4 regions of the Microcystis ichthyoblabe FBCC-A1114 genome follow, and region 3 is predicted to be linked to each of the others. Evidence: predicted binding sites of a transcription regulator. Region 3 holds the regulator's gene; each other region holds the start of a gene.
The links. Region 3 encodes HrcA, which represses chaperone genes, less so after heat shock. Its sites were predicted from a motif close to TTAGCACTCNNANNNTNNGAGTGCTAA; they were not measured.
Positions count from the first base shown of each region.

Region 1: the regulator HrcA is predicted to act here: its motif matches at 2,216-2,242, upstream of groES (co-chaperone GroES).
Region 2: the regulator HrcA is predicted to act here: its motif matches at 2,809-2,835, upstream of groL (chaperonin GroEL).
Region 4: the regulator HrcA is predicted to act here: its motif matches at 1,771-1,797, upstream of prmA (50S ribosomal protein L11 methyltransferase).

Region 1 covers NZ_CP191408.1:776,218-782,510, forward strand. The annotation lists gene groL (chaperonin GroEL) at 185-1,810, opposite strand; gene groES (co-chaperone GroES) at 1,857-2,168, opposite strand; gene ACQY1Y_RS03665 (DNA methyltransferase) at 2,853-4,121, opposite strand; gene ACQY1Y_RS03670 (dihydroorotase) at 4,304-5,575, shown strand; gene ACQY1Y_RS03675 (DNA-methyltransferase) at 5,660-6,293, shown strand, end outside.
Region 2 covers NZ_CP191408.1:407,248-413,540, forward strand. The annotation lists gene ACQY1Y_RS01970 (potassium channel family protein) at 1-794, shown strand, start outside; gene ACQY1Y_RS01975 (hypothetical protein) at 845-2,623, opposite strand; gene groL (chaperonin GroEL) at 2,872-4,545, shown strand; gene ACQY1Y_RS01985 (ABC-F family ATP-binding cassette domain-containing protein) at 4,736-6,293, shown strand, end outside.
Region 3 covers NZ_CP191408.1:4,005,262-4,011,554, reverse strand. The annotation lists gene sbcC (exonuclease subunit SbcC) at 1-579, opposite strand, end outside; gene ACQY1Y_RS19430 (rhodanese-like domain-containing protein) at 934-1,305, shown strand; gene ACQY1Y_RS19425 (IS630 family transposase) at 1,346-2,389, shown strand; gene hrcA (heat-inducible transcriptional repressor HrcA) at 2,563-3,639, shown strand; gene ACQY1Y_RS19415 (hypothetical protein) at 3,626-3,919, opposite strand; gene menA (2-carboxy-1,4-naphthoquinone phytyltransferase) at 4,149-5,057, shown strand; gene ACQY1Y_RS19405 (helicase HerA domain-containing protein) at 5,231-6,293, shown strand, end outside.
Region 4 covers NZ_CP191408.1:2,577,747-2,584,039, forward strand. The annotation lists gene ACQY1Y_RS12425 (molybdenum cofactor biosynthesis protein MoaE) at 1-367, opposite strand, end outside; gene prmA (50S ribosomal protein L11 methyltransferase) at 692-1,588, opposite strand; gene serA (phosphoglycerate dehydrogenase) at 1,848-3,425, opposite strand; gene ilvB (biosynthetic-type acetolactate synthase large subunit) at 3,888-5,741, opposite strand; gene bioD (dethiobiotin synthase) at 6,011-6,293, shown strand, end outside.

The sequences.
Region 1 (6,293 bases), 1.7 Mb from region 3:
TAAGGGTTTTGTGGCTTTTCTCGCGAAACAGGTGCAAGATTTTGAGAGAATCGTGCTTCAAAACCTTGCGTCTTCATCGGCCCGCGTCCTGTAGGGGCGAAGCATTCGGATAAAAAATCTACGGTTTCACCGATAGGTTATTGCCCGAATGCTTCGCCCGTACTTTTTCAGCAAACCCTAATTATTAATAGTCGAAGTCACCACCGCCGGCGGGAGGAGCGGATTTTTCTTTTTCCGGTTTATCCACAACAATACACTCGGTAGTTAAAACCATACCGGCGATAGAAGCGGCATTTTGTAGGGCAGAACGAGTCACTTTCGCGGGGTCAACGATACCCGCCTCAAACATATCGGAGAACTCACCGGTAGCGGCATTATAACCGACATTAAAGGGCTTCTCTTTCACCCGTTCGGCAATAACTGCACCGTTTTGGCCGGCATTTTCAGCGATCCGTTTTAAGGGGGCAGCAATGGCGCGAGAAACGATTAAAGCACCGGTTAATTCTTCATGCTGGAGGGTTTCTTTGGCCCAGGTTTCCAATTGGGGAGCCAAGTGAGCTAAAGTAGTACCACCCCCGGGGACGATACCTTCTTCTACGGCTGCTTTAGTGGCGTTAATTGCGTCTTCTAGGCGCAATTTGCGGTCTTTCATTTCCGTTTCCGTAGCGGCACCGACTTTAATCACTGCCACACCCCCGGCTAATTTAGCCAGACGTTCTTGCAGTTTTTCTTTATCGTAGGAAGAATCAGTTTCCTCGATTTGACGGCGAATTTGCTCACAACGGGTTTTCACTGCCACGTCGTTGCCTTCGGCGACGATGGTGGTGGTATCTTTGTTCATGGTGATACGACGGGCCGTACCTAAGCTGTCAATTTTGGTGGTTTCCAGTTTTAAACCCGCATCTTCGCTGATTACTTGACCACCGGTTAAGACGGCGATATCTTCTAACATCGCTTTTCTGCGATCGCCAAATCCAGGAGCTTTCACCGCAGTGACGTTAAGAACACCGCGCAGACGGTTAACCACTAGGGTTGCCAAAGCTTCTTTTTCGATGTCTTCGGCGATAATTACTAGGGGTTTGCCTTGACGGGCCACTTGTTCGAGAATAGGAACCAAATCCTGTACTAAACCGATTTTTTTGTCGGTAATCAGAATAGCGGGATCCTCAAAAACGCATTCCATGCGCTCGGTGTCGGTGACAAAGTAGGGAGAGATATAACCTTTGTCAAAACGCATCCCTTCGGTGATTTCTAGTTCGGTGGTCATCGATTTCCCTTCTTCTAGGGAAATTACGCCTTCTTTGCCGACTTTATCCATGGCCGAGGCGATCATTTGACCGACTTCATCATCGTTACCGGCAGAGATAGCGCCCACTTGTGCGATCGCTTTGGAATCTTCTACGGGTTTCGCGTGTTTGGCGATTTGACTGACGAGGAAATCGGCAGCTTTATCGATCCCTTTTTTCAGAGAAATCGGGTTAGCACCGGCGGCGACGTTGCGTAAACCTTCTTTAACGATAGCGTGAGCGAGAACGGTGGCGGTAGTAGTACCATCACCCGCTACATCGTTGGTTTTTGAGGCGGCTTGGCGAATTAAAGCCACACCGGTGTTCTCGATATGGTCTTCCAGTTCGATTTCTTTAGCGATGGTGATGCCATCATTGACGATTTGGGGTGCGCCAAATTTCTTTTCGAGGACGACGTTACGACCTTTGGGACCAAGGGTGACGGCTACCGCTTCGGCCAGATGATCCATGCCTTTTTCTAAGGCGCGACGAGCATCTTCGTTGTAGATAATAGATTTAGCCATAATGTATCGTTATTCGTGCAAAATAGGGGTTTTCAAGGGTAAATGATTAGGAAACGGCGGCGAGAATGTCTTTTTCGGAGAGGAGAACGAATTCTTCGCCACCAAGTTTGATATCGGTTCCGGCATATTTGGAGTAGAGAACTTTGTCACCCACACCTACTTCTACAGGGGTACGGCTACCGTCATCGTTGCGTTTGCCGGGGCCGACGGCCACGACTTCCCCGATTTGGGGTTTTTCTTTAGCGGCGTCGGGAAGGAAAATACCACCGGCGGTTTTTTCTTCGCTGGGACTAACTTTGACGAAAACTCGATCGCCTAGGGGTTTAACAGTAGTTACGTTGATGCTGACTGCAGCCATGGAATATCCTCCGTTTCTTTTGTATTTGGGTAAGTGTCTTTTCCAGATTAGCACTCTTACCTTCCGAGTGCTAATTTACCGAAATACGAGGCCCCCTGACAACTGCTCGATCGGTACGGGTTTCCGAACTATGGTGTTAAGCTAGGGTTTGCGGCAAAAAGTTTGTTGGTGGGTTTAGGAGTCGGTGGTCGGGAGAATTAAGAATAAGCATTAATCGATTAAATGCTTCATTTAGGCATTTTATGCAGTTTTATGTCTATTTTTGTCATTTTTGAACTCTCAAGAATTAATTATGCAAGAACTCTATTATCAAAGCGCAAGTCCCTAAATGTTTACCCAAGCTGCAATCGCCGAACCTCAAGGGCGATCGCTATCTCAACGATCGAAGCCTGTTGTTTACATAAGTAGTCGTGCAAAATTAATTTCCTAGTCGAGACAGGAGACGGGAGACGGGATAAAGCTATTAGGGATCGGATTTGAGTTTTCAGTTCTCTGTTTGCTCACCACCACAGAAGTCTGACGGAGTAGTGGCTTAGATGTGTAATTAATTGTGCTTAGATACATAGTTTTTTACACATAATATAGGGGTTCTCGTACCTGTACGGCACACTTAAAGTTTTGCTGATTAAGCTTTTCAAGATCGAGAATGTACCTTTTGTGAATGGGAAACGCTATAAACTAGACCTACCTTTTCTCTAAGATTAGTAAATATTCGGATTTCATGCCATCAGGATTTTTATTCTTGCGAGATTTGAATAACTGTCTGGTTTTAATTCTATCCTCAAAGACGGTATTAAAAATAAAGCCATTTTCCTGAAAATATTCCCCTAATATTCGCCAAGTTTCTACTTCCACTCCATCCACTTTCGGATTACCCACAAAAATGCAAGCTTTCCCAGCTTGTTTTAATTTTCTGGTGGCATTTTCTAAAGCGTTGATGGTGTGACAAAAATAGGAATCGAGTATTTTATGTAAATTCTCTTTCTCTAAACTTGATCTCACTCGATTTAAGGTTTCAGTTTCGATTAATCTGGTAGCCTGTCGGTAGGGAATTTCTAGCTTAGAGATTTTTTGCACTTCTTTTTCTGTATATCCTAACCAATATAAATCTAGTTTTGCTGTTCTGATATATTCCTGTGCTTGCAGATAGGGGGGGGAACTAATTAAACAATCTAACTCTAGATTTTGCTCGATCTCAAAAGTGGCACTATCTACTCCTCCATAAAAAAGCACCTGATTATAATTGCGCCAAGTTACGGTAATATATTGATTGACGCTAGTTAAAGTTTCAAAACTCATCTCTTTAATCGTTCGTTTTAATTCCTCTTGCCAATCTCTTTGTAATAGTTCTTGTATATCTGATTTTTTGTATTTCGATTGAAATAATTTTGGTTTCGTATGTTCTGCATAGGAAAACTGTTTACTAACTTTCACTAAAACCGCTTGAATGATCTGGGAATACAAATCAGTTTCTAGATTTTTTTGACCTGCCCAAAGTTTCTGTAAAACTACTAAAATATCCTCTGGATACCAATAGTTTAAATTTGACCACTGAGGGATAAATTTATCCTTGCTGGCAAAAACTTCTAAGATTTTTTTATCTAACTCTGAGTAACTCAATGGTTCTTGGTGTTCTGTGATCTTAATCGGGATAATATGGTTTAAAAGATAATTCAGGTCAGTTAAAACTGCATTTCTTTGACAAAGTTTAGCCTCTAAACCCACCGTACCTGAACCCGCAAAAGGATCGATAATCCAATCATCCTTTTTACTGTAATTATCAAGGCAAAATCTCACCACTTGGGGAATAAATTTGGCAGGATAATAATAGATGCTGTGGGTTAGATAACTGGTGCTGGTGATTTCTGGCACTAAATCTCGAAAAGAAACTAATCGCGGGGTTCCCTGATTAATTTCTTCTAAATTATTAGAATCGAAAAGTTCTAGTTGCATGATTCGGCTATCAATTCTCCCTAGGGTAGGCCAGCCAATTAAAATAAAGATTAAAACCGTAGTCGATCAATATTCTAACTTATCGTCCCCCAACCTAACCGACAACTCAGCTTTTTTGCTTTTTACTTTTTACTTAACGTGATATACTGCCAAAGGAAAAAATGACGTTTTAATTAGTCTGCGTGAATAGCCAATCCTCGACAATTATAGAACAGGTTAGAGTCCTTGACCCCCTGACACAAACCGATCGCATTGCCGATGTCTGGATTGAGGAGGGGGTAATTAAAGCGATCGAATCCCAGCTTCCCCCAAGAGAAAATAGTAACTATATTTCTGGTCAAAACTGTATTTTTGCTCCCGGATTAGTCGATCTCTACAGTCATTCCGGGGAACCCGGCCACGAGGACAGAGAAACCCTCGCATCTTTGCTCAAAGCGGCCACGGCCGGAGGCTGCACCCGGGTGGCAATTCTCCCCAATACTCTCCCCCCTCTCGATCACCCCGCACTTATTAGCACATTACAGGAAAAAAGTCAAGGGTTTTTTGACTCAAAATCGACTCGTCTGCATTTTTGGGCAAGTCTCACCCTAGGAAGACAAGGGCAAAAAATGACCGAATTAGCCGATTTAATGCCTGTAGCGGTGGGTTTTACCGATAATCGCAGTCTAGAAGATTTGGGACTGTTGCGGCACTTATTGGAATACCTAAAACCCTTCGGTCAAAATATCGCCCTTTCCCCCGTAAATCAGCAATTAAAGGGTAATGGAGTCATGCGCGAGGGAGAAACCTCGATTCGCTTCGGTTTACCCGGAGATCCTGCTATTTCTGAAACCACTGCTTTAGCCACAATTTTAGAAATCGTCGGCGAAATTAATACACCTGTTCACATCATGCGAATTTCTACCCGTCGAGGAGTGGAATTAATTCGCGAGGCAAAAATGCGGGGATTGCCGATAACCGCTAGTGTGACGTGGTTGCATCTCCTCTTAAATACAGGATTGATCGCCAGCTACCATCCCAGTTTACACCTCGCTCCACCCTTGGGCAACGAAAGCGATCGCAAGGCGTTAATTGCGGCAATTAAAGAGGGAATTATCGACGCAATCGCGATCGATCATCGTCCCTATACCTACGAAGAAAAAACCGTCTCTTTTGCAGAAGCACCCCCCGGCGCGATCGGGTTAGAATTAGCTTTACCGCTACTCTGGGAAAAATTAGTAATAACCGGGCAATTATCAGCTTTACAATTATGGCAAGCGCTTAGTCTCAATCCCTGTCATTGTTTACAACAAAAACCGGCATCTCTCAACCCGGGTAATCCCGCGGAAGCAATTCTTTTTCATCCCCAAGCAAGCTGGAAAGTAACGGCAAATAATCTTCACTCCCTCAGTCATAATACTTTCTGGTTAAATCAAACAATTACGGGAAAAGTCTTAGAAATGTGGAATTTTTAAAGGGTGGCCAATTTCTATCTTGAGACTCTCCTAGTTTTTTGGATAATGATCAGCTAGAATTCTAGAGAGAACTAGAGTAATGACATGGAAAAAGAACTGGTATCGGACAAGCGCGGTTATCTGCTTCGCACGGTGGCAGAAGCTAAAGAAATTGTCCTTAATTGGTTGCGAGAAATAAATTTAGTTAATGCGATTAAATTAGGTTTACCAGAAGTGGATGACAGATATCATATTTGGCGAGTTCCTTTATGTAATGAACAGAAAAAAACCGTTGGGGAAGTGGTGATCGATGCCTACACCACCGAAATTTTAGCCGATAGGACAACCCGGACTGAAATTATTATCGCTCGTCTGTTAAAACAGGATGAATCTAAATTAGAAACCCGCAAGAAAACCAAAAAAGAATATAAGCTTTCCTCTCTGAGAAATACCATCGGATTTGGTGATTGTAGCGAACTTTTGGAGGAAATGCCCGCAGAAAGTGTTGATTTAATCTTTACCTCACCACCCTATTTTAATGCTCGTCCAGAATATTCGGAATTTGAAGAATACGAAAGCTATCTATTGAAGCTGCGACAGGTGATCAGAAAATGTCATCGAGTTTTGAGTGAAGGACGTTTTTTTGTCATTAATATTTCTCCCGTGCTATTGCGTCGTGCTTCGCGTAATCAAGCTTCTAAACGTATTGCTGTTCCCTTTGATTTGCATCGAATTTTTA
Region 2 (6,293 bases), 1.3 Mb from region 3:
GGGATTTTGATGGGACTATGCTGCCAAAAATGCCCCTGATGACGGGAAATATCGAAGAATCTTTAAAAAATGTCAATTTAGATAGGGCCAAAAGTATAGCCATCGTTACCGATGACGAAATCCTCAATTTAGAAGTGGCCCTAACCACCCGCAAACTCAACCCCCAAAGCTACTTAGTCATCCGCACCACCGACGACAACCTTAGTCAACAATTAAGTCAAATTCTGCCCCGATCTCACATTTTAGGAACCAACACCGTAGCGGCAGAAGCCTTTACGGGAGCGGCTTTCGGAGAAAATATTATCTATCTGTTCCGTTGGGCGCAAAAAACGATTCTGGTGACAGAATACGAGATCGAAGCCGGAGATACTCTCAATGGTAGCTCGATCGGGGATATTGCCTACGGTTATCGAGTCGTGCCGATCCTACACCAACGAGAACGGCAAGCCCCGAAATTAATGCCCGAAGATTATCTCAATTTACGCATCGGCGATCGCATTGTGGTGCTGGCCACCATCAACGGACTGCGACGGGTGGAGCAGGGTCGTCGCACTCCCAAAACTTGGCGCGTGCGGGTGGAAAAAGCCTTTAACCGCAATATTGCCGCGGAAGCACCCACCGTGATCAGTCGTTTTTCTAATTGTCCCCTGAAAACCGCCAGCGATCTCATGGAAAATTTGCCAGCGACTCTCGGCGCCCCCCTCTACGAACAGCAGGCGATTCGATTAGTTTCCGAGTTAAAAAAAATTCAAGTTCAAGCCTTGGCTATTCCCATTAACCCGAAATCGGGGTAAATGGGAGTTATACTTTTTTTGTCAAACTAGAAGGCTCTCTCGGTCTTTTTTTATGCAGTTAAAGTGACCGTAGCCTTGGCAGTTTGTCCAGAATCAGAAGTGGCAGTAATAGTAATTGTATCCCCAGCATTTCCTTGTGGGGGTGCAGTGTAGGTAAATTTGGCATCAGTGGTATTTTTATCAATTTTACCGCTTTCTGGCGGTGAGATTGTGATGGTGTAGTTACCAACGGGATTAATGCTAAATTCCTGGATTCCATTTAATGCTAAAGCTGCGCTAGACGGAGCGATCAAAATCGTTGGAGGTAGTCCCTGTCCAGTGGAACTAGCCTCTACAGTTACTTTTTTCTCTACTTGATTAATTAAATCGGGAATAAGACGTTCGCTAAATCCAGCCACAAAAGCCATTGTCAAAAGTCCATATAAATAGGTGTCATTCCCCTTATTTCCATTGTCAGTCCGAATTTGTAAGGGAGAAATGCTAGAGTTAAGAATTAGCAGAATAAAGAAAGCGAAACTTCCCCCTAAAATGGGTTTGGTTAAACCAATTGACAATGGCAAGAAGTCATCGTCATATTTTTGATTTTTGGGATTATCAAAGTCTTGCAAACGAGTTAGAAGACTAACTGCTCCCCCTAAAGTCCCTGTCATCAATATCAATATCAAGAGTCTAAAATTTTCATCTTTGTCCTCAGTATTTTGGTTACTAGAATTTGAGATTGGAGGTAAGGGCATAAGCAAATTCTTCACTGGAGGGGAGTTCATAATACCCCAATTCAAAGGGAGAGCTAACACTAATCCAATTAAAACTTTTGTAGGTATTTTGATAGAATGGAAAAGATTACCTCTGAAGTCGGCTAGACCATTCCAAAAACCCATCTGGGTTTTTCTTAATCCTGTTTCGGCAGCATAGCGTAATTTTTGTGCCAAAATAATATTAGGTTGACCTGTTAAAGATTTAATCGCAATTTCTCCAGCATCTACCACCGACTTTACTTGCATGATATCCCAAGCTTTGGAACTGTTGATGAGTTCCACCTGCGCTATCCCTAGTATTATAATTAATTTGGCTAATTCTCCCTGTACTTCCCGGTCTAATTCTGGAGGGAATCCCGCTACTTGTTCTTTAGTTTTTCCCAGCAAAGTATCAATTCTTTGATTTAGTTTAATCACCTCATCTCTAGCTTTAATTTCATTGATTAAATCGTCTAAAGTTTGAAATAAAACACTTGCTTCTTGTACTTGTAGTTGTGCAGAATTATCTTTAAATTCCTTGACTAACTTTTCAAAGGGTTCATCTACTTCAGGAATTGAACTATATTTGTCTAATTTATCCTTCAGTTCAGCAATCAAAGACTCATTTTTCTGTTGTAATTCCACAGTCGTGGAAAATTTAACCAAAGTATCTTTAACTTTTGTTTGCCAAGCAGTTAGCTTTTCCTTAAGTTTTGGCAAGTTTGCATCGTTAGCATTAGCATCAAATACAATCGTAATTGTTGCGACCAAACTATCAATTTCTTGGCTTAAAGTATCAAGAGGAATTTCTGAAATTTTACCCGTAGATAAAAGGTTGATTGTCTCCACAAGCTGATCTATATGAGCTATTATTTGTTTTTCTAATTCTTCTCTGCTAGGTAAAGGGTCTGAAAAAGTTAATTCACCTAGTTTTTGAATAAGTTCATCTCTTAAATTATTAGTCTCTTGAGTGATTGTTTTGGCTTCTGTTTGGTAACTAGCAAGGGTAGCTGATTTATCCTGACTAAATTTATTTTGGGTTTCTAGAATAAATTGATTAATTTTTTGTTCGATAGCAGGATTTGGATTAATCATGGTTGTCTTCTCCTAAAAAAAAGGCGAAAATGGGCTAAAATTCGATTATCTCCCCAATGCTACAATAGTTATCATTGATTTTCTGCAATTATTCATAAATCTTGATAAATTTTTATTTTTTTAACTCAATTCAGTCTGCCGTGGGGAGATAACACCCTGATCTCCTCAATAACCGCACACCGGGATTAGCACTCAAGCCCTAAGAGTGCTAAATTAACTATAAGGAGTCCTATCACAACAGCGATACCATGTCCAAAATCATTGCCTTTAAAGATGAATCCCGTCGCGCCCTAGAAAGAGGTGTCAACGCCTTGGCCGATGCGGTAAAAATCACCCTCGGTCCGAAAGGACGCAATGTCTTGTTAGAAAAGAAATACGGCGCCCCCCAGATCGTTAATGACGGCATCACCGTCGCCAAAGAAATCGAATTGTCCGATCCCCTCGAAAACACCGGGGCGAGATTAATTCAGGAAGTAGCGGCAAAAACCAAAGATTTAGCGGGAGATGGCACCACCACCGCCACCATCATCGCCCAGGCTTTAATTAAAGAAGGTCTGAAAAACGTTACCGCCGGGGCCAATCCCGTCGCTTTAAGACGCGGACTAGACAAAACCATCGCCTATCTGGTCGAGGAAATCGCCGCCGTCGCTAAACCGATCGCTGGAGATGCGATCGCTCAAGTGGCCACCGTTTCTTCCGGCAACGATGAAGAAGTGGGACAAATGATCGCCACCGCCATGGAAAAAGTCACCACCGATGGCGTAATCACCGTGGAAGAATCGAAATCCCTAACCACGGAATTAGAAGTAGTGGAAGGGATGCAGATCGATCGCGGTTATATCTCTCCCTATTTCATCACCGATCAGGAAAGACAGATCGTCGAGTACGACAACCCCCTGATCCTGATTACCGATAAAAAAATCAGTGCGATCGCTGAATTAGTCCCCGTCCTCGAAGCCGTTGCTCGTCAAGGTCGTCCCCTATTAATTATCGCCGAAGATGTGGACGGCGAAGCCTTAGCCACTCTAGTGGTCAACAAGGCCCGGGGGGTCTTAAATGTCGTCGCCATCAAGGCCCCCAGTTTCGGGGAACGTCGCAAGGCGGTTTTACAAGATATTGCCATCCTCACCGGTGGTCGTCTGATTTCCGAAGAAGTGGGCTTGAGTCTTGACACGGTTAGCCTCGATCTGCTAGGGCAAGCGGCAAAAATCACCCTAGAAAAAGACAATACAATTATTGTCGCCTCCGGGGACAGCCGCAATAAGGCCGATGTGCAGAAACGTCTCGCCCAACTGAAAAAACAGTTAGAAGAAACCGATTCCGAATTCGATAAGGAAAAATTACAGGAACGCATCGCTAAATTAGCCGGCGGTGTGGCCGTGATTAAGGTCGGGGCAGCCACAGAAACCGAACTCAAGGATCGCAAACTCCGCATCGAAGATGCCCTCAATGCCACCAAAGCCGCCGTGGAAGAAGGTATCGTCCCGGGCGGTGGTACAACCTTGATTCATCTGGCTTCTAAGGTGAAGGCTTTCAAAGCTTCTCTCACTAACGATGAGGAAAAAGTCGCCGCCGATATCGTCGCCAAAGCCCTAGAAGCCCCCCTGCGTCAGTTAGCTAATAACGCCGGTGTGGAAGGGGATGTGATCGTGGAAGGTGTGCGCGAAACCGCTTTTAGCGTCGGTTACAATGTCCTCACCGGCAAGTACGAAGACTTAATCGCCGCCGGAATTATCGATCCGGCTAAAGTGGTGCGGTCAGCCGTTCAAAACGCCGCTTCCATCGCCGGCATGGTCCTAACGACCGAAGCCCTCGTGGTCGAAAAACCCGTTAAAGAAGCCGCAGCCCCCGATATGGGCGGCATGGGCGGCATGGGCGGCATGGGCGGCATGGGCGGCATGGGTGGCATGGGCATGATGTAATTCCTGATGCCGTCTGGCCCCTGAAAATAATCTCATTCCATTGAGCCAATCTGTCCCTTTTCTCGTTATCGTCGGCATTAGGGACAGGTTTTTTTTCATCGGGAAAAACTTTTTCAGCAGAACCTGCTTAATCTATCCTTTGCATTAGTCCAGACACTACACTAGAAAAGAAGGATTATTCCCAGAAATCATGACACTGCTGACGGTTCGATCGCTCAAAAAAGACTTCGGTATCAAGGAAATTCTCAAAGATGCGAGTTTTAGTCTCGATGATCGCGATAAAGTCGGCCTGATCGGTACGAATGGATCGGGAAAATCGACCCTATTGAAAATGATCGCCGGATTAGAAGCGATCGATGGTGGCGAAATTCAAATCAATTCCGGGATGAAAATCGTCTATTTACCCCAGCAACCGGAGCTAGACGACGATAAAACGGTTTTAGAGCAGGTTTTCGCCGATAGTGGCGAAAGTATGACTTTAATTAAGGAATACGAGGAATTGTCCGATCGCCTTGTCCATGAGCCAGAAAATCTGGATACTATTATGGAGCGTTTGTCAAGGGTTTCGCAACAAATTGATAAACTTGCCGCCTGGGATTTAGAAACTAACGCTAAAGTTATTTTAAGTAAACTGGGCATCGATAATTTTAATGCTCGCGTGGGAGATTTATCGGGGGGATATCGCAAAAGAATCGCCATCGCTACCGCACTTTTAGCCGATCCTGACTGTTTATTGATGGATGAACCCACCAACCATTTAGACGCGCTTTCCGTGGAGTGGTTACAGAGTTATTTGTCCCGTTTTCGGGGAGGATTATTATTAATTACTCATGATCGCTATTTTCTTGATCGAGTGACTAATCGCATCATTGAAATCGATCGGGGAGATTTATCTACTTATGCCGGTAATTATGCCTATTATCTAGAAAAAAAAGCCTTAGCGGAAGAATCGATCGCCAGTAGTCAACGCAAACACGCGGGAGTTTTACGACGGGAATTAGAATGGTTATCCCGGGGACCAAAAGCGCGCAGTACCAAACAAAAAGCGCGGATCGATCGCATTCAAGCAATGGGTAATAAGGAATTTAAACAGGTGGAGGGAAAAGTCGATATTGCCACCGCAGGAAGACGCATCGGCAAAAAAGTTATCGAAGTAGAAAATATCTCGAAAGCTTACGGAGATCGCACTTTAATTAAAGATTTTACCTATATTTTTACCCCCGAAGATCGCATCGGTATTATTGGCAGTAACGGGGTAGGAAAATCTACTCTCATGGATATTATCACCGGGAAAACTCTCCCCGATTCAGGCACGGTTGACATCGGTTCCACTATTCATATTGGTTACTTCGATCAACAATCCGATGATATCAATATCAACGAAAATCAAAGAGTAATCGAATATCTGAAAAGTGTGGCCGAATTAGTCAAAACCCTAGACGGCAGCGTCATCACCGCTTCCCAGATGTTAGAAAAATTTCTCTTTCCTCCCGATCAACAGTATGCACCAATTTATAAACTTTCTGGAGGGGAAAGAAGACGCTTATTTTTGCTACGAGTTTTGATGAGTGCGCCTAATGTTTTAATCTTAGATGAACCCACCAATGATCTCGATGTGCAGACTTTAGCAATTTTAGAAGAATATTTAGAGGACTTTAACGGTTGTGTGATTGTCGTTTCCCATGATCGCTATTTTCTCGATCGAGTAGTTGATACTATTTTTTCCTTTGAAACCGGGGGTAATATCC
Region 3 (6,293 bases):
TTCTACTTGCTGCTCGATCTGGAGGGATTGTCCATCAAATTGTTTCGATATCTCCTTGGCTTTATTAGCTAAAATTTCATAGCGATCGAGTTGTAATAATTCTGCTAAAATCTGTTTACGACCACTAGGAGGCTGTTTCATAAACTCGTCCGCTTGTCCCTGTCGTAAATAAGCAGAATTAATGAAAGTTTTATGGTCTATTTTTAGATAAGTATTAATCTGTGCTTGGGTATCTTTAATACTTTTACCCGATAAAGGACGAAAACTTTGATCATTAATCACCTGAAAATCTAAACTAGAAGCTTTTCCCCCCCGGTGACGACTACGGATAATTTTATAGATTTCTCCCCCATAACTAAACTCGAAATCTACCCGCGCATAATCGCTGCCCGCATGAATCACATCATCAGCAATCGAGACGCGACTTTCCCCCCAAATTACCCAAGTAATTGCTTCGAGTAAAGAGGATTTTCCCGCACCATTGGCACCACAAATACAGGCAGTATGTAATCCGCGAAAATCTAGCACTGCCTCGCGATAACTGAGAAAATTTTTTAGGGTTAATTGTAGGGGAATCATAAGCTGGGAAGTGGGGAAGTGGGGAAGTGGGGAAGTGGGGAAGTGGGGAGATGGGGAGAAAGGAGAGGGGAGAATGCAGTACAGATTAGAAATTAATCAGAGGACAAAAAACCGAGGACAAGATAGCTTCAGCGCAATACATCTGGGTGAATCTATTCGGTATCAATAACTCTCTCCTACAATAACCTCTAATCAAAGCTTAACTGAAATCCAGCCGGGGACAAATGCGCTTTTTTTGTTCCTCAGAATTCTCCTCACCATTATCACAACCTAGGCACTGTTCACAGATAAACGCTCAGGGTCCCTCGATTTGCTACTCTAAAGGAAAGATAACCGATTCTTAAGACCAAATCTATGAGCATTCCCGAAATTAGCGTCCATGAACTCGCTCTCCGTTTAGCCGATCATGATCCTAATTTACAACTTATTGATGTGCGCGAACCGGAGGAAGTTGCGATCGCATTTGTAGCCAGTTTTACCATTTTACCCTTGAGTCAATACCAAGAATGGTCGCCCACTATTGCCACCCAATTCAACCCCCAAGCGGAAACCCTCGTTATCTGTCACCATGGCATGAGATCCCTGCAAATGTGCCAATGGCTACAAAGTCAGGGTTTTACTAATGTTAAAAATATTAACGGCGGCATCGATGCTTATTCCCTCCTCGTCGATCCTATACTTTGCACGGTTATAACTTGCATTTTTTACTCAAAGACAATAATATAGTTCAAGAGTCATAATTAGAAGCAAAGCACTCATTAAAAACATGATTAACCTAGAATTCACGGAAGAAGAAAAGAACTCACTGTATTATGAAAGATTTCATCATCCTCATCCCCGGGTTCAACTGAAGATGGAAGTTCTCTGGTTAAAAAGCCAAAAGATACCGCACAAAAAAATTTGTCAGTTAGCAGGAATCTCGCCAAATACCTTATTAACCTATCTTCGAGATTATCAAGAGGGCGGAATAGAAAAATTAAAAGAAATCAACTTCTATCGCCCTAAAAGTGAATTAGAGTCTCAAAGAGAAACACTCAAAAAATATTTCGAGAAAAATCCACCAGCCACAATAAATGAAGCTGTATATAGAATAGAAGAATTGACAGGGATAAAACGAAGTCCTACCCAAGTGAGGAAATTCTTAAAATCCTTGGGAATGAAATGTTTAAAAATAGGTTCTCTTCCTTCTAAAGCTGACCCAGATGAACAAGAAGACTACAAAGAAAAAAAGCTAGAACCCAGACTAAATGAGGCTAAAGAAGGAAAAAGGGCTGTTTTTTTTGTTGATGCCGCTCACTTCGTCATGGGAGCATTTCTCGGTTTTGTTTGGTGTTTTGAGAGACTTTTTGTTAAGTCACCGAGCGGGCGTAAACGCTTCAATGTTTTAGGAGCATTAAATGCAATAACTCATGAAGTTATTCTAGTTACTAATGACACTTATATTACGGCAACTCAAGTCTGTGAACTTCTTGAAAAAATAGCTGCTTTAGGACTAATGATTCCCATCACTCTAGTCTTAGATAATGCCCGCTATCAGAAATGTAAAATTGTTGAAGAATTGGCTCTTTCTTTGTCAATAGAGCTACTCTATCTGCCGTCTTATTCGCCTAATCTAAATTTAATTGAAAGGCTGTGGAAATTTGTCAAAAAGAAATGTTTACATGGTAAATATTATGAAAACTTTTCTGACTTTTCTTCAGCCATTTATGAATGTCTGAATGATGCCCATCTGAAACATAAAAAAGAACTGGATTCCTTGCTGACTCTACGATTTCAGAAGTTTAATAAATCTCAGATTATGAACGTCTAAAGTATAATATTCCCCGTTACTAATTTTTATAGCCCCCATCGGGAAAAGAGAGGGGTAAACTATCCCCTTTCTCCCCACGGAGGACTGACTAATGATTACTGATAACTGATAACTGAATAAGCGTTATACTGTCTAGAAAAATGTTATAAATCTTTTGTTAAGATTATTCCCCTATGTCCGCTAGAACCCATCTCAGCGATCGCTATCAACATATCTTAAAGGCGACAATCCAACATTATATCGCCACAGCCGAACCGGTTGGCTCGAAAACTCTGCTAGAGGAGTACAAATTTACTATTAGTTCCGCCACGATTCGCAATGCTCTCGGTAAACTGGAAAAAGAAGGTTTACTCTATCAACCCCACACTTCCTCCGGACGCATTCCCTCCGATTGGGGTTATCGTCTCTACGTCGATGAGTTAATGACTCCCGATGACCGTATCGGCGAAAAAATCGGCTATTATCTGCATAAAAACGCTAAATCTCCCGCTTGGAGTCTCGAAAGTCTGCTGCAACGGGCCACCCAATTTTTAGCCGGTTTAAGCGGTTATATCGCTATCGTTACCCTTCCCCACACCCTCACTAATACCCTGCGTCATCTGCAATTAATCCCTGTCTCGAACCGGCAGATCATGTTAATTATTGTTACAGATAGTTTACAAACACGCTCGGTTATGATAGAGATTCCCGAGTCTATGGCAACGGACAAGGAGGATGGATTAGCAGAAGAATTACAAATCCTCTCTAATTTTCTCGGGGAAAAATTAAAAGGTTATTGCTTGGCAGATTTAATTAACCTCGATTGGCAGCAAATCGAGCGAGAATTTGCCCGTTATACCCATTTTCTCCGACAATTAAGCCAAGAAATCAGCGCTAGTCTCCAATCCACTGCCATCCCAGAGATTATCGTCCATGGTGTCGCTGAAGTCATTCGACAGCCAGAATTCGCCCAATGGCAACAAGTACAAATGTTACTGCATCTATTGGAAGCAGAACAGGATCGCCTTTTACCCCTGATTTTACAAAGACCAGAACTAGAAAAATCAGCTAAAAAAGTCAAAATCACCATTGGTTCCGAAAATCCTCTGGAATCCATGCGCCCTTGTACTCTTATCTCCGCTTTTTATAAACAGGGAGATACTCCCGTCGGTAGTGTTGGCATTATCGGACCGACGCGAATGTTATACGAAAATACTATTCCCCTAGTGGAATCCACCGCTAACTATCTCAGCGAGGCTATAAGTAAGTAGATATCCCCCGTAAAGGTTCGGGAATGGGACAATCGACAGTAAACTCTAAAATTGTCTCACCATCCCCCAAATAGCCAGAATTGGCAAAACAGAGCAACATCCGCACCAGCGCCACCCACACCTGTGCATCGAACTCCCAATCCTGTCCCCGACGCGCTCCACAGGCGATCGATTTTAGCGCCCAAAAATAACTATTTCTCACCACCGAACCGCCTTTTTTATAAACTGGCACATCCTCATGGTGAATATAAAGAATATCATCTTTAGCGGTCGCTCTCATCGGTGGCTAGGAAAGTTATAGGAATTTTCAGTTTACCGTCTAGAGAATAACACCCTATAGGAAATTTTGGGCGCATCCCCTGCACTCCTACCATTTTTAATAACTTCTGTTTATCATCACAAATAGGAAATGCCGCTTTTCTAGTGGAGGCACAAAAAGCTATAATTCTACCTTAAACCCTCGTTTTTTATCCCTAGAGCGATCGAGTTTTCCTGATTATTATTCAGCTATGACCACCGATACTATCACCACTCCCTCACCCAAAAAACTCTGGTTAGCAGCCCTGAAACCACCAATGTATAGTGTGGCGATTATACCGATTATTTTGGGAACAGCGATCGCTTATCAGGAAACAGGTCAATTTTCCCTGCCGATTTTTGCCACTTTTATCCTCTCAGCTATTTTAATTCTCGCTTGGTTAAATCTCAGTAATGATGTTTTTGATGCCGATACTGGGATCGATGTTAATAAAGCTCATTCGATCGTTAATTTAACTGGCAATAAATCTTTAATTTTCTGGCTCAGTAATCTTTTTCTATTAGTGGGTATTGCTGGTATTTTTGCCATTAGTTATTGGCGAGGCGATTGGATTATCCTAGAATTAATCGCCCTCTGTTGTTTTTTGGGCTATACCTATCAAGGACCTCCCTTCCGTCTCGGTTATCAAGGATTAGGGGAAATTATCTGTTTCTTTACTTTTGGACCCTTGGCGATTGCTGCTGCCTACTATTCCCAAGCAGGTGCTTTTTCTGTCCCTAGTCTAGCGGCTTCAATTATTATCGGGATTACCACTTCTATCATCCTTTTTTGTTCCCATTTCCATCAAGTTGCCGATGATCTCAAAGCGGGTAAAAAATCACCCATTGCTCGTTTAGGTACTTTAAAAGGTTCTAAAGTTTTAACCGTAGTGACGGTTCTCGTTTACGTTTTAACGGTAGTTTTTGTCCTGCTGCAAGTTTATCCCCCTCTCACCCTCTTAATCTTCCTTAGTCTCCCTTTCGCTTGGCAATTAGTCCACCACGTTAACCAAAATCACGATCAACCTCAGCTAGTCAGTAACTGCAAGTTTATAGCGGTTAATCTTCACTTTTTTAGTGGCATTCTCTTCTCCCTTGGCTATTTCCTTGCTTCCCGTTGATCAACCCGATTTTTTTTCTTAAACCCCTTTATCAGTTATCAGTTATTAGTTTTGAGTTTTAAGTTCACTGATTACTGTTTACTGATCACTGATGACTGTCCCCGATCGAGTTTGCACCGATTAACGGAAAAGTGACAGAATAGGGAGATAGATCGCCACAAATCAAGGTTAGCATGAGTGAACAGCCCCTCGGATCGGTTATTCAAGGTTCCCTGAGTGAAGGTTTAGAAATCCGTCTTTATCCGGATATTTCCGTGGAGGATATGCGCGTCGGTAAGTTTTTGGTTGTGCAAGGCACTCGCTCGCGTTTTTTCTGTCTCCTCACCGATGTCTCCCTGGGTAACTCTAGTCCCCGGATTATCGCGAATCCTCCCCATCCCGATGATAGTTTTATGCGCGATGTTTTAGCGGGTAGCGGTACTTATGGTACTATTGAACTATCGCCTATGCTCATGTTTACTCCGACTGGAGGTAATTCCCCGGCAGTTTCCGACACTTCCTTAGGCTCTTTTCAACCCCAAACTAGCGCCGATTTAGAATTACTGCCAGTTAAAACTATTCCCGCGCATTTTAGCCAAGTTTATGAAGCTTGTGAGCAGGATTTTCGCATGGTTTTCGGTTGGGAAGATGATCCCACCAGAAAGAATTTTGCTATTGGTCAACCCCTTGACATGGACGTGCCAATATGTATTAATCTCGATCGCTTTGTGGAACGTAGTAACGGTGTTTTTGGCAAATCCGGGACGGGAAAATCCTTTTTAACCAGGCTCTTAATTTCGGGTATTATTCGCAAACAAGCAGGGGTTAACCTCATGTTTGATATGCACTCGGAATACGGTTGGGAAGCGATGAAAGAAGGGAAGGAGGTTTCTACGGTGAAAGGATTATGTCAATTATTTCCCGGACAGGTAGAAATTTATACCCTCGATCCCGATTCTACCAAACGCCGGGGAGTACGAGGGGCGCAGGAATTATTCTTAAGTTATAATCAGATTGAAATCGAGGATATTCGTTTAATCGGTCGGGAATTAGGCATCTCGGAAGCTAGTTTAGATAATGCCAATATTCTCTATAACGAGTATGGAGAATCTTGGATTACTCAGTTATTGAATATGAGTAACGAGGATATTAAAATCTTCTGTACGGAAAAACAAGGCCATGCGGGATCAATCATGTCCCTCCAGAGAAAATTAATGCGTCTAGATAGTTTGAAATATTTAAGAAGTGTTTGTCCTC
Region 4 (6,293 bases), 1.4 Mb from region 3:
GGGCATTATGCTTGAGAGTATCAATAGCATAACGACAGGCTGCGAAAGCTTCCCCTCGATGGGGACAACCCACCGCTACTAAGACGCTAATTTCACCGATTTTGAGCTTACCAGTGCGATGGTGAATGACAACTCGATTGGTATCGGGCCAGGTTTGCCGAATTTGCCGAGCAATTTGCCGGAAAACCTCCATCGCCATGGGTTCGTAGGCCTGATAATCAAGATAAATAACCGGTTTACCGTCGGTTTGCTCCCGTACAGTACCACTCATTAGTACAATAGCCCCATTAGCCCCATCATCGGCTAATTGATATACTTCCTGCAAAGATAAAGGAGCAAAACTGATGCGAAAATTATCTAGCGTCATGGATGCTTTTTTCAGTAAATAGTAAATAGTAAATAAGTAGCTGGTTATAATTAAATTAAAAATGGATTTTAGGTTCGATCCCCCCTGCCCCCCTTGATAAGGGGGGTGCCGATAGGCGGGGGGATCCCCCCTTAATCCCCCCTTGATAAGGGGGGCATCTGATAATTTTTAACGCCTACCTACTTAGTAATCAGTGAAGTGACAAGACAGCACTGTTAATGCCATTTAATACTCCTCACTTGATACTGCTCACTGAAAACTCAAATCTGATAACTGCTCACTGATAACTGATAACTGATAACTGATTCCAGGCTGACAGCTATATTAATCCAGGGTGCGGCGAATTTCGATACAGCACCATTCTTGACGTTTCCACAGAGCAGCCACTGTCCAGCCTTGGGGTTCTAAAATATCTGTAACTGCTTGTGCTTGGGTGACAAGAATGCCGCTTAAAATTCCCCAGGTGGTGGGTTTTGCCAGACGGGTGATTTCGGGCATTAAAGCGATAATTGTCTCGGCTAAAATATTACAAACGATGCCATCAACACCATCGGGAATTAATTCTAATAACTCCTCGACACTACCCTGATTAACAGCTAAATTTTCGGGGTTAATCCCGTTGAGATGGCGATTACTGTACGTCGCATTCACCGCCAGGGGATCTATATCGACAGCATAAACTTTTTTAGCCCCCAATAAAATCGCCCCGATCGCCAGTATGCCAGAACCACAACCGATATCGGCGATAATTTTAGGCTCTGGATGGCTACTTAAACGCATTTCTAGGGATTCTAAACATAATTGCGTGGTGGGGTGCGTTCCCGTGCCGAAAGCGGAACCGGGGTCAATTTTAATCACCAATCTCTGGTTATTTTCCGGAGGATTTAACCAAGCAGGACAGATCAAAAAGCGATCGCCGATCTCGCTAATTTGCCAATGTTGTTTCCAACTGCTGGCCCAGTCTTCCTCGTCCATTAACTGCCAATAGCTGACAGGTTCAGAAAAACCTAAAATCAAAGCATCCTGCTTTAACCAGAGGCTTAGTGCCTCTAAATCGGGCAATTGCGCTTTAATTTCTGGTATATAGGCCTTAACCTCTAAAGAGGATTGTTTTTTAGCAGTGGCCGTTCCCGAACAGCCAAAATCTTCCAGTCTCCAGAAAACCGTTTCTTCGAGACTAGGTTCGCACAAAACCGTAATTTCCCACCAACTATTAGACATATATCAGTTATCAGCTTCTGAAGGCAAGAGGCAACAGGCAAGAGGCAAAAGACAGAATCTGACAATTCTCCTACCTAAAAAGAAGGTTAGAAACTAAGCACATCAAAGCTTTTAGCTTAACCAATTAGGTCTGAGATTCGGCCCTTGTTATCAGTTATCAGTTATCAGATTTGGGTTTTCAGTCAACAGTATTAAGTGGCAAGTGCAGAGCTTTCCTTTCACTGATTACTGTTGACTGTTTACTGATAACTGATTTAATCTAGAGTTTCACTGTGTAAGCATCGCGGATACCGGGGACTTTAGTAATTTCCGAGAGAAGACCTTCCGGTAGAGGATCATCGAGACTCAGGGCCATAACTGCATCACCGCGAATAATTTTGCGTCCTACCTGCATACTGGCGATATTGACATTAAAACTGCCTAAAAGTGCGCCAATTTTGCCGATAATACCGGGCATATCTTGGTGAAGGGTAAATAACATATGATTACTCGGTGGCACGTTAATGGGGAACTCATCGAGGTCAGTAATGCGGATTTCTCCCGTACTTAACAGCGCTCCGGTGACGGAATGGGTCCCCATGGAACCATTAGCTTCCAAATGAATCGATCCCGAATAGTCGCGGGTGGAAGCATCCCGGGTTTCGATTACCCGGATACCGCGTTCCTTAGCTTCGATCGCCGCATTAACATAGTTTACCCGTTCCCGGAGGGCTTGGGAAAGTAAGCCCTTAATTGCCGCTACCACCAGAGGTTGACTGTCTTTAGTGGCCAATTCTCCCTGTAAACGGACATTTAACGAGTCACAGCGACCTCCTGCCAACTGACTGACGAGATTACCCATAGTTTCCGCTAATTGCAGGTAAGGGCGCAGTTTTTCCATAACATCGGGAGTTAGTCCGGGGATATTAACGGCCGAACGCGCTGGCAAACCGAGGAGGACATCGCGAATTTGTTCGGCCACATCAACAGCTACACCCACCTGTGCTTCCGTAGTCGATGCACCTAGGTGGGGAGTGAGGATGACGTTAGATAATTCTCTTAATCTAGATTCGCCTAAAGGTTCCTGTTCAAATACATCCAAGGCTGCCCCGGCGATTCTACCGGATTCGAGGGCTTCAATTAAAGCCAACTCATCGATAATGCCGCCTCTGGAACAGTTAATGATGCGGACTGTGGGTTTCATCTTAGCGATGGTTTCCCGACCGATGAGATGCTGGGTTTCGGCAGTTTTCGGGACGTGGAGAGTGATAAAATCGGACTCGGCAAAGAGTAATTCTAGATCCACCAAGGTGCAACCGAGTTGATCGGCGCGTTCTTTGGAAATAAAGGGATCGTAGGCGAGAATTTTCATGCCTAGGGATCTAGCAACGGTGGCGACATGGGAGCCAATTTTACCTAAACCGACGACTCCTAGGTTCTTTTTATAAACTTCTGTGCCGATAAAGCGATTTCTTTCCCATTTATTCGCTTTTACCGACTGATTGGCATTGGGAATATGACGGGAAAGGGATAACATCATGGCCAAGGCGTGTTCGGCAGCGGCGATCGTGTTACCTTCGGGAGAGTTAACGACAATAATACCCTGACGAGTGGCCGCAGGAACATCGATATTATCGACTCCTACCCCCGCGCGGCCGATAATTTGCAGTTTGCTGCCCGCTTCGACGATTTCTTTGGTGACGCGGGTACTGGAACGGAGCATCAGTGCGTCGTATTCGGGGATAATTTGAATGATTTCCTCAGCGGATAGTCCTGTTTTCACGTCCACTTGGGCAACCTGTGACAGAATTTCTACTCCTACCGGATCGATCGAATCGGATACCAGAACTTTGGCCATAATCTTTATAACGTGCTTTTTTCAGTCTACGGGCAAATGCTAGACCAATATTGGTATCTAGCCGCAATAGCCCATTTTAGAAGCAAAGGGTGCAGTCTATGGCAAAATTAGCGAAAAGATTTTAGGTTGTTATTCTTAATTGTCGTCCATGGGGTTGATGTCAGGCTCTTGCCGTTGTCACTGAGATATGCCTAATTTAATCACGGTGGCGATCAAGTTTTTCGCTCCTTTTTCTAAGGCTTTTTCTAGGGCTGTCATTGCTTCTATTTGAAAATTTCTAAGTAGCTGGTTATGATTAAATTAAAAATGGATTTTAAGTTCGATCCCCCCTGCCCCCCTTGATAAGGGGGGTTTCTGATAATTTTTAACGCCTACCTACTTATGATGTTCACACAGTAGAGAAAAAGCCAAAAACCTCCGTTATACTTAACGGAGGCTGGTTAATTAATTAACAATTTTCAGCTACAATTTCGCCCCACATTCAGGACAGAATTTATTATTCCAACTGTTAACCGCGCCACAACTGGGACAATTGTGCATTTCACAACCCCCGGTGACAATTTTCGGTAAACCAATCATACGGGCATTACTTTGGCCGGGGGCAACCATGGGATAACAATTTTCGTCTTTAGTCACGATCGCATTGACCAAAACTGGACCATCATGGGCCAACATTTCGGCAATTTTTGCGGCTAATTCATCTCGATGGCGAATAGTAATCCCTTTAATGCCGTAAGCTTGGGCTAACAGTTCCACATTTGGCATTCCCGCTTCCATATTGGAATTAGAATAACGTTCCCCATAGAAAGCTTCTTGCCATTGACGTACCATACCCTGCCAACCATTATTAATAATAATCGTCTTGGCATGAATATTAAATTGGGTTAGGGTGGCCAATTCCTGTAGATTCATTTGGAAACTGGAATCACCACTAATACAGATGACCTCCTCATCGGGAATAGCCACCTTTACCCCCATCGCAGCAGGTAAACCGAAACCCATCGTCCCCAATCCCGCGCTAGAAATCCAACGTCGGGGGCCATTTTTGAGGAATTGGGCCGCCCACATCTGATGCTGGCCCACATCGGTGGTATAGTAGGCGTGGGGTGCCTGACGGCCCACCTCAACGATTACTTCTTGGGGGGAAAGTCTGCCTTCTGGTAGGGGGACTTGCAGGGGATAATCTTGGCGCCAGCGCTCGATCTGGGCTAACCAAGCTTGGGTGCGATCGGAATTAGTGGGATAATCAAATTCTCTGGCTTTTTGGAGTATTTGTTCTAAAACTACCCGCACATCCCCGACAATCGGCACGTCAGGGGCGCGATTTTTGCCCACTTCCGCCGGGTCGATGTCCACATGAATTACCTTAGCTTTTGAGGCGAATTCGTCCAATTTCCCCGTTACTCGGTCATCAAAACGAGCGCCGACGGCAATTAATAAATCACACCCGGTCACGGCAAAATTAGCGTAGGCAGTGCCGTGCATTCCTAACATTCCCACCGAGAGGGGATGATGTTCATCAAAAGCACCGATACCCATTAACGTGGTGGTAACGGGTAACTGAAAACGCTCGGCAAACTCGGCAATTTGGGCGTGGGCATTAGCTGCGATCGCACCTCCGCCAACGTAAAGTAAGGGTTTTTCGGCGGTTTCCAAGAGGTGCAAAGCGGCCTCGATTTGACGGCGATTACCCTTAACCGTGGGACGATAACCGGTTAGTTTCACATCTCCCGGTTCGACGGGGATATAATCGCATAGTTCTAAACCGACATCTTTGGGAATATCGACTAAAACCGGTCCCGGTCGTCCTGTACTGGCGATGTGGAAGGCTTCAGCGACGATTCTCGCTACTTCCCGGGCATTTCTAGCCACATAGGAATGTTTAACAATCGGTAGAGTAATACCATAAATATCGGTTTCTTGGAAAGCATCGGAACCGATGGCCGCCCGGCTGACCTGACCGGTGATAATTACCATCGGGATGGAGTCCATGTGTGCGTTAGCGATGCCTGTCACCAAATTGGTCGCCCCGGGGCCGGAAGTACCGAAACAGACCCCGACTTTGCCGGTGGCCCTAGCGTAGGCATCGGCGGCATGGGCGGCCGCTTGTTCGTGGCGCACTAAAATATGTTGTAATTCTCCCCGCTCTTCAAAGCGGTAGAGTTCGTCATAGATGGGCAGGATCGCACCTCCGGGATAACCGAAGATGTGCTTAACGCCATGACGTTTGAGACTGTCCATCAAGGCATAAGCACCAGAACAACGCTGGGGAACCGTTGTTAAAGAGTTATTGGGCTTGGGAAGTGATGAAACCACAGGGCAAACCGTCCAATTTCTAACTAGAGGGATAATTGCAATTCTGTTGCCTAGGATGCAACTTGAAAAATAGCAAAATTGATAACCTTATACTTTTAGTGTATTCCATCTCACCTTTTTGGCTGCAGTTTTTTTTCTTTTTGCATCTTACCCATGCAATATCTGGGAAGTGGGGTGTGGGGTGTGGGGTGTGGGGTGATGGGTAAGAGGGGAGATAAGATAATAAATATTGGTGATTTCACCTGATCTTGACTGAGCCTGGGAGTTTTATGAATAGTCTTTTGATTGCGGCTACGGATACCGATGCGGGTAAAACCGTTGTCACCACTGCTTTAGTGGCTTATTGGCAAAAATACTATCCATCCAAGGCCTTGGGGCTGATGAAATTAATGCAAACGGGTCAAGGCGATCGAGAATGGTATGAGGGCTTATTTCAGGGTCAATTAGAAATGATCACACCGCTGCAATATCAAGCACCCTTAGCGCCTCCTGTGGCTGCTGATTTGGAAGGTCGAGATATTCCTTTAGGGACAGTGTGGCAAGCTCTGCTGA